Regions from separate parts of the Ancylobacter sp. FA202 genome, predicted to be linked through region 1. Evidence: riboswitches for the same ligand, from Rfam matches in the RefSeq annotation. Region 1 holds a riboswitch; the other holds the start of a gene.
The links. A riboswitch is a leader RNA that binds a small molecule or an ion and turns the genes downstream of it on or off. The one in region 1 is predicted to bind cobalamin.

Region 1 (4,714 bases):
AGGCCCTCCCAGTCGAGCGTCGAGGAGCGGTCGAGGTCCAGCCCGCCGCGCGCGTCGCTTAGCAGCTCAAGGCTGTCGATCGGCAGAATCCCTTTCGACCACAGCGAGCCCTCGAAGGAAGGGTAGCGCCCGCGCTCAAGGGCGAGATCGCAGGAGGCTTGAAGTGCGTGGAAGCTCACTGCCTCCATGCTGGTATCGGCGAAGCGCACCGCCTCTTGCGAGCCATAGGGAATGCGCAGCGCCTGCAGCGCGTCCTGGAAACCCATAATGCCAAGCCCCACCGGACGGTGGCGCAGATTGGAGCGGCGCGCCTCGGGGATGGTGTAGAAATTGATGTCGATGACGTTGTCGAGCATCCGCATCGCCGTCGTCACCGTGCGCGCCAGCCGCGCCTGATCGAGCCCGTCGGGTGTGACATGCGCCAGTAGATTCACCGAGCCGAGATTGCACACCGCCACCTCGTCGGCGGTGGTGTTGAGCGTGATCTCGGTGCACAGGTTGGACGAGTGCACCACGCCGACATGGCCCTGCGGCGAGCGGATGTTGCACGGGTCCTTGAAGGTGATCCAGGGGTGGCCGGTCTCGAACAGCAGGGTCAGCATACGCCGCCACAGGTCGATGGCCCGCACCTGCCGGAACACCTTCATCTCGCCGCGCGCCGCCTTCGCCTCATAGGCCTCATAGGCGCTCTTGAACGTCGGTCCGGTAAGGTCGTGCAGATCAGGCGTCTCGTCGGGCGAGAACAGCGTCCACGGCCCGTCCGCCTCCACCCGCTGCAGAAACAGGTCCGGCACCCAGTTGGCGGTGTTCATGTCGTGGGTGCGGCGGCGGTCGTCGCCGGTGTTCTTGCGCAGGTCGAGGAATTCTTCGATGTCGATATGCCAGGTTTCCAGATAGGCGCAGACCGCCCCCTTGCGCTTGCCGCCCTGGTTCACCGCGATGGCGGTGTCGTTGGCCACCTTGAGGAAGGGCACCACACCCTGGCTCTCGCCATTGGTGCCCTTGATATGGGCGCCGAGGCCGCGCACCCGGGTCCAGTCATTGCCGAGCCCGCCGGAATATTTCGCCAGCAGGGCATTGTCCTTGATCGCCTTGAAGATGCCGTCGAGATCATCCGCCACGGTGGTCAGGAAGCAGGAGGAAAGCTGCGGGCGCAGCGTGCCGGCATTGAACAGGGTTGGGGTCGAGGCCATGAAGTCAAAGGAGGACAGCAGGCGGTAGAACTCGATCGCCCGCGCCTCGCGATCCACCTCGCGCAAGGCGAGCCCCATGGCGACGCGCATGAAGAAGGCCTGCGGCAGCTCGAAGCGAGTGCCGCGCGCGTGCAGGAAATAGCGGTCATACAGCGTCTGCAGGCCGAGATAGTCGAATTGCAGGTCGCGCTCGGGGAGCAGGGCCGCCGCGATGCGGTCGAGGTCGAATCGGCCGAGTTCGGGGTCGATCAGTTCCTCGGCGATGCCGCGCTGGAGATAGGCGCGGAAATAGTCGGGGTAGCGTGCCCCCATCTCGCGCTGCGTCGCCTGCGCCGGCCGGCCGTCGAGAAAGCTCAGCGCCTCGCGGCGCAGCTTGTCGCCGAGCAGGCGGGCGGACACCTTGGCATAGTTCGGCTCGGTCTCGATCAGCGTGCGGGCGGCGAGAATCGGGGCCAGCGCCAGCTCATCGACGCTGATGCCGTCATAAAGGTTGCGACGGGTCTCGTTGAGGATGGTGGCAGCGGAGACATCGGCCAATCCCTCCGTCGCCTCGGCCAGCACCGCCTCCAGCCGGGCAGCGTCGAGCGGCACCCGCGCCCCGTCGGCCGTGGTCATCGACAGCGCCGCCGTCAGCGTCGGAACCGAGAGGGAGGCCGCCTTGGCCGCCGCCCGCTCGCGTGCCCGCTCCTCGCGGTAGAGCACATAGGCGCGCGCGACCTTGTGGTGTTCGCCGCGCATCAGCGCCAGTTCCACCTGGTCCTGCACGTCCTCGATGTGGAAGCTGCGCCCGGAATCGGCGCGGCGGGTGAGGCCGGCAACGATCTGGTCGGTCAACTCGGCGACGATGTCGTGCACGCGGCGCGAGGCGGCCGCGCCGGAGCCTTCGACAGCGAGGAAGGCCTTGGTCAGCGCCACGGCGATCTTCGAGGCATCGAACGGCGTCACCGCGCCGTTGCGGCGGATGAGCTGATAGCCCGGTGTGCTGGAAGGGGCCGCCGCCGGCGCGGCGGAAACCGGCACGTGGCCGGGCAGGTTTTCGGCGTCGAGAGAAAGAGACATCGGCTAACCCCAAGATCGATGGGGGCAAAGGCCGAGCGGACGCAGGCGCGGGCCATGGCAGAACCACCGGCGGACGCGCGAACGCACCACCGGGACACCCCGCCCAGGGACGATTATGTTGCTACGGCAGGTCTCCTGGCTCGCGGGTCCACGCCTCTCGTCCGGCCTTCCCGAAGCGCGCGGCCTCAGTGACACGGTATGGACGATAGGCTCGCCGCTGACAGTTGCGGGGGCAGCGCCGGCCTCGCCCCGAAGAGCTCACCGGCTTCCCTCTTAGCCCTCTCGCCTTGCGACTCGAAGGACCGTAACGCCTACATATAGGCAGCCAGCGCCTCGCGACGTCAAGATATGGATGACTCTTGTCCTCAGCCGCATCTCGGCGCGCGGCCATCAGCGGCGCGCGGTCTCGCGCTCACCCCGCCCCGCCGGCCAGCAGGCCCTGCATGGAGCGGGCGATGTCGGCGGGCATGTAGGGCTTGGTGAAGAACAGGCTGCCAGCGGGAAGCTCAGCCTTGCCGGCGATCCGGTTGCCTGAAGTGACGATGATATGCACCGGGGGCCAGCGGTCGCGCACTGCGGCGGAGAGCTTCAGCCCATCCATGCTGCCGGGCATGTCGATATCGGTGAACACCAGCCGGATTTCCGGGACGGCTTCGAGGATTTTCAGCGCCTGGTCGGCACTGGCCGCCTCATGCACCTCGAAGCCGTTTTCGGCGAGGTAGTCGGCGATGTCGAAGCGCAGGAGCGCCTCGTCCTCGACCACCAGCACTGCGATTGGCATACTCAAAACCCCGGTGCCGGCGCACGATTCACTGCCACAATGACAGGCAACGCCGCATGCGGGAGAACGATCCCGGATTATTTTCCAAACCACCTTTTTGTGAGCCGGCGCCACATGCGCCGGCGACGGCAGACGCAGCGTCAACGCGCTCGCCCGCCGTTCCCGCACCGCACCGCGCGGGAAATCACGCGCGACGCTTGTCGGCCATGGCGTGATGGCGCTATGTAGGGCCTGACGATGTCGCGACCCGCCGGGCCGCACTTCCCATCGCTGCGTCTTGCTCCGGCGAGATGCAGCCGTGTCGGCTCCCACGAGCCGCCCAACCAGCAGCCGTGCTGCATGTGATCGGACAAGAATTGCAGGTCCTCGTTCGCGACAACAATGTCGAACAAGCCATGAGGGTTTTGAAGAAGAAGATGCAGCGCGAAGGCATCTTCCGCGAGATGAAGGCGCGCCGCGCTTACGAGAAGCCCTCCGAGCGGCGCAATCGTGAAGACGCCGAGGCCATCCGCCGGACCAAGAAGGCCGCGCGCAAGCAGGCCATTCGCGACGGGCTCATCGCCGCGCCGAAAAAGAAGCCGTTGATCGGCCGTGGCCTGCCCCGCCCTGGCGCCCCCAGCGCCCCGGCCGCCGAGTAAAAATAAATCTTGCGGGGGTTGTGAGAACATCACATCCTCTGTACGATAAGGCATCGATCTTGGACGTTGAACTTTGTTTTGCGCACCCGTGCGCCGTAGCGAACTTCCTCTCAAATCGATGTCAACCTGATGTTCGCATGCGTGCGAGCACTCAAATCACTATGTCGACTGAAAGGATTTAGTCATGGCTACGGGTACTGTGAAGTGGTTTAACGGCCAGAAGGGCTTTGGTTTCATTCAGCCGGACAACGGCGGGCCGGACGTGTTCGTTCACATCTCTGCTGTCGAGCGCGCGGGCCTCATGGGCCTGAACGAAGGCCAGAAGGTGTCCTACGAGCTCGAGACCGACCGCCGCAGCGGCAAGAGCTCGGCCGGCAGCCTCAAGGCTGCGTGAAGACGTTGCTTCCGGTCTTTGACCACGGATGTACTGGCAACGGCCGTTGAGGCAGTAATGGAAAGGCCGGGGAAACCCGGCCTTTTTTTGCGTTTACGAAGGGAAGTTCAGCATGCCCAAACGAGCGCAGGAGACACCCTTCAAGCCGAAGATGTCTCAATCTGAAAGCAAGGCCGATTCCGTTTCCCGGATCGCCATGTCGATGATCGAGCACGAATCCGTGGCGCGCGAAGCCAAGATCGCCCGCCTGCGGCAGGCGCGTCTGGCCCAGGAGGCCGCCGAGCGCAGCCTCGCCGCCTCAGCGCCCCCCAAGCCCACCCGCCGCACCGTCAAGCGTTAATCTCCCGCAAGCGTTAGTTTCCCGCGAAAGCTGCCATGCCTGCTGCCCTGAACGACCCCATGACCCTGAAGCTCAAGACGCTGCGCAACCGGCTGCTGGCCGAGCAGCGCGATCTGATTTCCATCGCCGCCGAGATCAACGCCCTGCCCTCCGACAAGACGATCCAGAAGATCGCCAGTCTAGAAGTCGCCATCGGTGCCGTCGAATCGATGCTCGATGAGGAAGCCGGCGAGCGGACGGCGAAATAGCGCCCGGCCGGTTCAGCCCGGCTTTGCCAGCAGCCCCTGCGCCAGGCAGCGGAACGCCTCG
Region 2 (4,714 bases), 570 kb from region 1:
CCGAGCCCGGCGGCGATGAGGGCGCAGGCGCCGGTCCCGCTGCCGAGATCGACCACATCGCGCGGGCCATCGGACTCAAAGGCGGCCTCCAGCACCGCGCGCCACAGATCACCCTGCGCGACATGCGAGGCGACACCGTCGAACAGCGGCGCACGGGTGCTCCAATAGGCGGTGACGGCGGCCTGGGGGTCAGCGTGGTTCATGGAACGCTCCTTTCGGCGGGCATCGTCACGGGCGCTCTCCCGGCTCGTGATCGACGAGGTAGTCGATATGGCGGTGGCCATTAGCGCCGAAGCGGATCGTCACCTCCACTCCGAACACCTCGCGGATGAGGGCCGGGGTGAGCACCTCCTCCGGCAGGCCGGCCGCCACCAGCCGGCCGGCGGACAGCACGCCGATGCGATCGCAGAACAGCGAGGCGAGGTTCAGGTCGTGCAGCGCCACGATGCAGGTCACGCCGAGACGGCGAACCAGACCGAGGATGGAGAGCTGGTGCTGGATGTCGAGATGGTTGGTCGGCTCGTCGAGAATCAGCTCGCGCGGCGCCTGCGCCAGCGCACGGGCGATGTGGACGCGCTGGCGCTCGCCGCCCGACAGCGTGTGCCAGGGCTGGTCGTGCCGCTCGGTGAGGCCTACCCGTTCCAGGGCCGCATCGACCGCCCGCTCGTCCTCCGTGCTCCAGGAGGCGAAGGCAGCGCGGTGCGGCGTGCGCCCGAGCCGCACCACGTCGCAGACGGTGAGCTGGATCTCGGTGGTCGCCTGCTGCTCGACAAAGGCGAGGCGCCGGGCGAGGTCGCGGCGGCCGACAGCGGCGATGTCCTCCCCGTCCAGCGTCACCACCCCGCTCGCCACCTTGCGCAGGCGGCAGAGCAGGCGCAGCAGGCTGGACTTGCCCGAGCCATTGGGGCCGATCAGGCCGAGCACGCGGTTCGGCTCGACGCTGAGGGTGACGCCATCGACGATGAGCTTTCCGCCGGCGCCCCAGCGCACGTCATGGGTGGCAAGCGTCATGCGGGCCGCCTCGCGCGGTAGAGGATGAACGCGAAGGCCGGCGCGCCGACCAGGGCGGTGACGATGCCGATCGGCAGGATCTGCTGCGGCACGAGAATGCGCGAGAGCACATCGGCCAGGATCATGAACACCGCGCCGATGATGAGGCAGGCCGGCAGCAGCCGGGCATGGCCGGGGCCGACCAAGAAGCGGGCCGCATGGGGAATGACCAGCCCGACAAAGCCGACCGTGCCGACGATCGCCACCATGGTGGCGGTGAGCAGCGCGGTGGTAGCCAGCAGCACCAGCCGCACCCGCGTGACGTTGATGCCCAATGAGGCGGCCGCATCGGCGCCGAAGGCGAAGGCGTCGAGCGCCTTGGCGTGCACCATGCAGACGAGAAAGCCGAGCAGCGCCACCGGGGCCGCCACCCAGAGGTCCGACCAGCGCACGCCGCCGAAATTGCCGAGCAGCCAGAACATCACCCCGCGCGCCTGCTCGGCGCTCGCCATTGTGGTGACGATGGTCGCTGTCGCGGCGTTGAACAGCTGCGAGCCGGCGACGCCGGCGAGGATCACCCGGTCGCTGCCCCCGCCCGCCCCGGCGGCGAGCAGCCCGACCATGACGAGCGCCGCCACCGAGCCGAGAAACGCCCCGCCGGACAGGCCAAGCGTCGCGCCGCCAAAACCGAGGATCATCACGCACACCGCGCCGGTGGAAGCACCGGCCGAGACGCCGAGAATATAGGGCTCGGCCAGCGGGTTGCGCAGCAGCGCCTGCAGGATGGCGCCAGAAAGGGCGAGCGCGCCCCCGCACAGCGCCGCCATCAAGGCCCGGCTCAGCCGGTATTCGAAGATCACGCCCTGCTGGATGGCGCTGACGGGGTAGCCGAGATCGAACAACCCATTGCCGAGCGCGCGGAAGGCCACCGCGAGCGGGATCGGCATTTCGCCCACCGTCACCGCCAGCGCGATGGCGAAGACCAGCGCGACGAGGGAGAGGCCGGCGAGGGCGATCCGCGCCGGCCAGTTCGGCCCGATGACGAGATGGCTCAATTGACCAGACCGAAGCCCTGCACCGCCTTGGCGATGGCCTCGATGCCGTCCACCGTGTCCATGCCCGGCCGTGTGGCGCCGACATCCACGATGACGATGCGGCCGTTCTTCACGGCGGAAAGCTGGCTGGCCACCGGGTCGGTCTTGAGGAAATTGAGCTTGGCCTCGATGTCGTCGGCGGGGAAGCGGCGGCGGTCCATCTTCACCAGCACCAGCACGTCAGGGTCGTTGGCGGCGATGGTTTCCCAGCCCACCAGCGGCCATTCCTCTTCCGTGGTGATGATGTTGCGGGCGCCGAGCTGCGCCATGACATAGGCCGGCACGCCGTTCTTGCCGGCGAGGAAGGCATCGCCCTTGATGTCCTTGCTGGAGAACCACAGCGCCATCGACACGTCCCTGCCCTTCAGCCTCGCGAGCGTGCGGGCGGCGGCTTCCTCCCGCGCCTTAAGGCTGGCGACCAGCGCCTCGGCCCGCTCCGACACGTCGAAGATGGCGCCATATTCCCGGATGTTCCGGTAAAGCAGCTCGGTGGAGTACATCTGCGTGCGGACACCGTCGCCGGCGCCGGTATTGTCCTTGCCGACGCAATCGGTGGGCGAGACATAGACCGGCACCTTGACCGCGTCGAAACGGTCGCGCTTGCCGATGATGCCGTTCGGGCCGATGTGCCACTCATACATGGCGACCACCAGGTCAGGCTCCTGCCCGACCACCGCCTCGAAGCTGGGATCATTGTCGGCGAGCCGCTTCACGCCGGCATTGACCGCCTCATAGGGCTTGGCGACCGGACCAAACCAGAGCGCGCTGGCGACCACCCGGTCGCCGAGGCCGAGGGCGTAGAGAATCTCGGTCTGCGCCTGGCCGACGCTGACGACGCGCGTTGGCGCGTGGTCAATCACCACCTTGTGGCCGCAGTTCTCCAGCATCAGCGGGTAGGTCGTGCCGGCTGAGGCGTCCGTCGCCAGCGCGGCGCTGGCGAGAAGGCCGAGCGCCAGGGCGAAGGCCCGCCGGCCGATGAGGGGAAAGGTCGTCTTGGTCATTGTCACCGCTTCCTGAAAAGGAAGACGGGAAGCGCAAAGGGAACCGGCGCCGGCAGGGCCCATTGAGCCCTTGCACGGCCGGCAACCTCCGGAGCACCCCGCCCGAAAGATTGGTCGCGATCCGGGCAGGTCTCCTGGCTCGCGGGTCAACGCTGGCTCTGCCCGGCCTTCCCAACGCATGGCCTGAGCCTCGCGTCAGTGGACGATGGGCAGAGGGCTCGCCGCTTACAGTTGCGGGGGCAGCCTCGGCTTTGGCGCGGAGCGCCTCACCGAATTCCCTCTTAGCTCCGGGCGTGGGACCCGGAGAACCTTGATCGGCCGCGACCGTAACCGCTCGCGCCCCGTCGTCAAGGGAGCCGGACGCGGGGCAAGGCGCGAACAGCCGCCGGAACGCAGCCGTCACGCTCGCGCGCACCGGCTCGGTTCGCGCCCCCGGGCCGGCATCCGAATGAAGCTCGTGACCTTCCCGACCCAACCGCATCAGCAAACTGATATAATATATCAATTGCGATCACAAGGGTCGCTCAAGCGAGTGGTCGGACATGAATGTTGCCGCGCATGCAGGGCGGCAACACCTCTTTCAACGGCGTGTGCGGCAGCGGCGTGTGCGGCGCCTGCCGGCGCCTTCATGCCGGCGATCACGGTGCATGGCCCGGCGATGGCCGGCCACCGGGTCGCCCGCCTAGGCGGGGTTCAGCCGCGCACGATCTCGACCGGGCCGTGATCGTCGCAATGGTCGCCATGGGGATGATGCAGGCGGCCATCGACGAGATAGTCGATGTGGTCGCCATGCGGCACCGCCTCATGACCGCAGCCGGGGCCATGGACATGGCCGGCCTCGTGACCCGTGCAGGGCTCGCCAGCGGTGCAGCCGTCCGGATTGGTCGCGCTCACCTCGATGACATGCTCGTCCACATGGTCGCCGTGCATGTGATGCAGATGGCCATCGTGCAAATAGTCGACATGATCGCCGTGGCGGATCGCGGTGTGCCCGCAGCCCGCGCCGTGCTGGTGGGGATGGTCGGGGTGGATCTTGCAGCCGTCAGACATCTCAAACGCCTCATGGGTTGGGTGATCTTCGCAGACATGGTCGATGGCGCTGGAGACCAGCGCGATCACATGGTCGTCGGCGAGCGCGTACAGGATCGACTTGCCCTGACGCGTCCGGCGGACCAGCCGCACGGCGTGCAGAAGCTGCAGCCGGGCGGAAACCGTCGAGACCTTCTCGCCCTGCCGGGCGGCGAGGGTCGAGACCGAGGCCTCACCATGGGTGAGCAGCACGAGAAGCCGTAGCCGCGCCGGATCGGCGAGCGCCGCGAACATCGCGGCGGCCTCCTCAAGGCGCCCGGGCGTCAGCCGCCGATGAATATCGAACCTCATAACGTCATTCCATAGATCATTGGAATGATGTCGTCAATGGTACGTGGCGGCCGGCGGACGGCGACGTTCACCGCGCGGCTCTGGCCATCGACGATCGGGGACCGAAACTAGCCGCGCGGGCGAGCTTGCCCGACTTCGGGCGAAATCCCATAGTCGCCCTCATAGATTCTCCGCCCATCGCCACTAGGGCGGGAAGTCTCGTTCCAGTTCCGGACGGGCGCAGCGACGCCGGCTTCCGTCATCTCCCTC

Region 2: another riboswitch for cobalamin. It lies ahead of A3M1_RS0122680 (ABC transporter substrate-binding protein); the one in region 1 lies ahead of A3M1_RS0119880 (ribonucleoside-diphosphate reductase subunit alpha).

The regions. Positions count from the first base shown of each region.
Region 1 is NZ_KB904818.1:4,302,829-4,307,542, reverse strand. Features, by position in the region: gene A3M1_RS0119880 (ribonucleoside-diphosphate reductase subunit alpha) at 1-2,252, opposite strand, end outside; cobalamin riboswitch at 2,360-2,574, opposite strand; gene A3M1_RS0119875 (response regulator) at 2,665-3,033, opposite strand; gene rpsU (30S ribosomal protein S21) at 3,390-3,671, shown strand; gene A3M1_RS0119865 (cold-shock protein) at 3,856-4,065, shown strand; gene A3M1_RS0119860 (hypothetical protein) at 4,178-4,405, shown strand; gene A3M1_RS0119855 (hypothetical protein) at 4,441-4,653, shown strand; gene A3M1_RS0119850 (TetR/AcrR family transcriptional regulator) at 4,666-4,714, opposite strand, start outside.
Region 2 is NZ_KB904818.1:4,872,526-4,877,239, forward strand. Features, by position in the region: gene A3M1_RS0122665 (class I SAM-dependent methyltransferase) at 1-203, opposite strand, end outside; gene A3M1_RS0122670 (ABC transporter ATP-binding protein) at 229-1,011, opposite strand; gene A3M1_RS0122675 (iron ABC transporter permease) at 1,008-2,045, opposite strand; gene A3M1_RS0122680 (ABC transporter substrate-binding protein) at 2,042-3,085, opposite strand; cobalamin riboswitch at 3,192-3,404, opposite strand; gene A3M1_RS25250 (helix-turn-helix transcriptional regulator) at 3,779-4,465, opposite strand.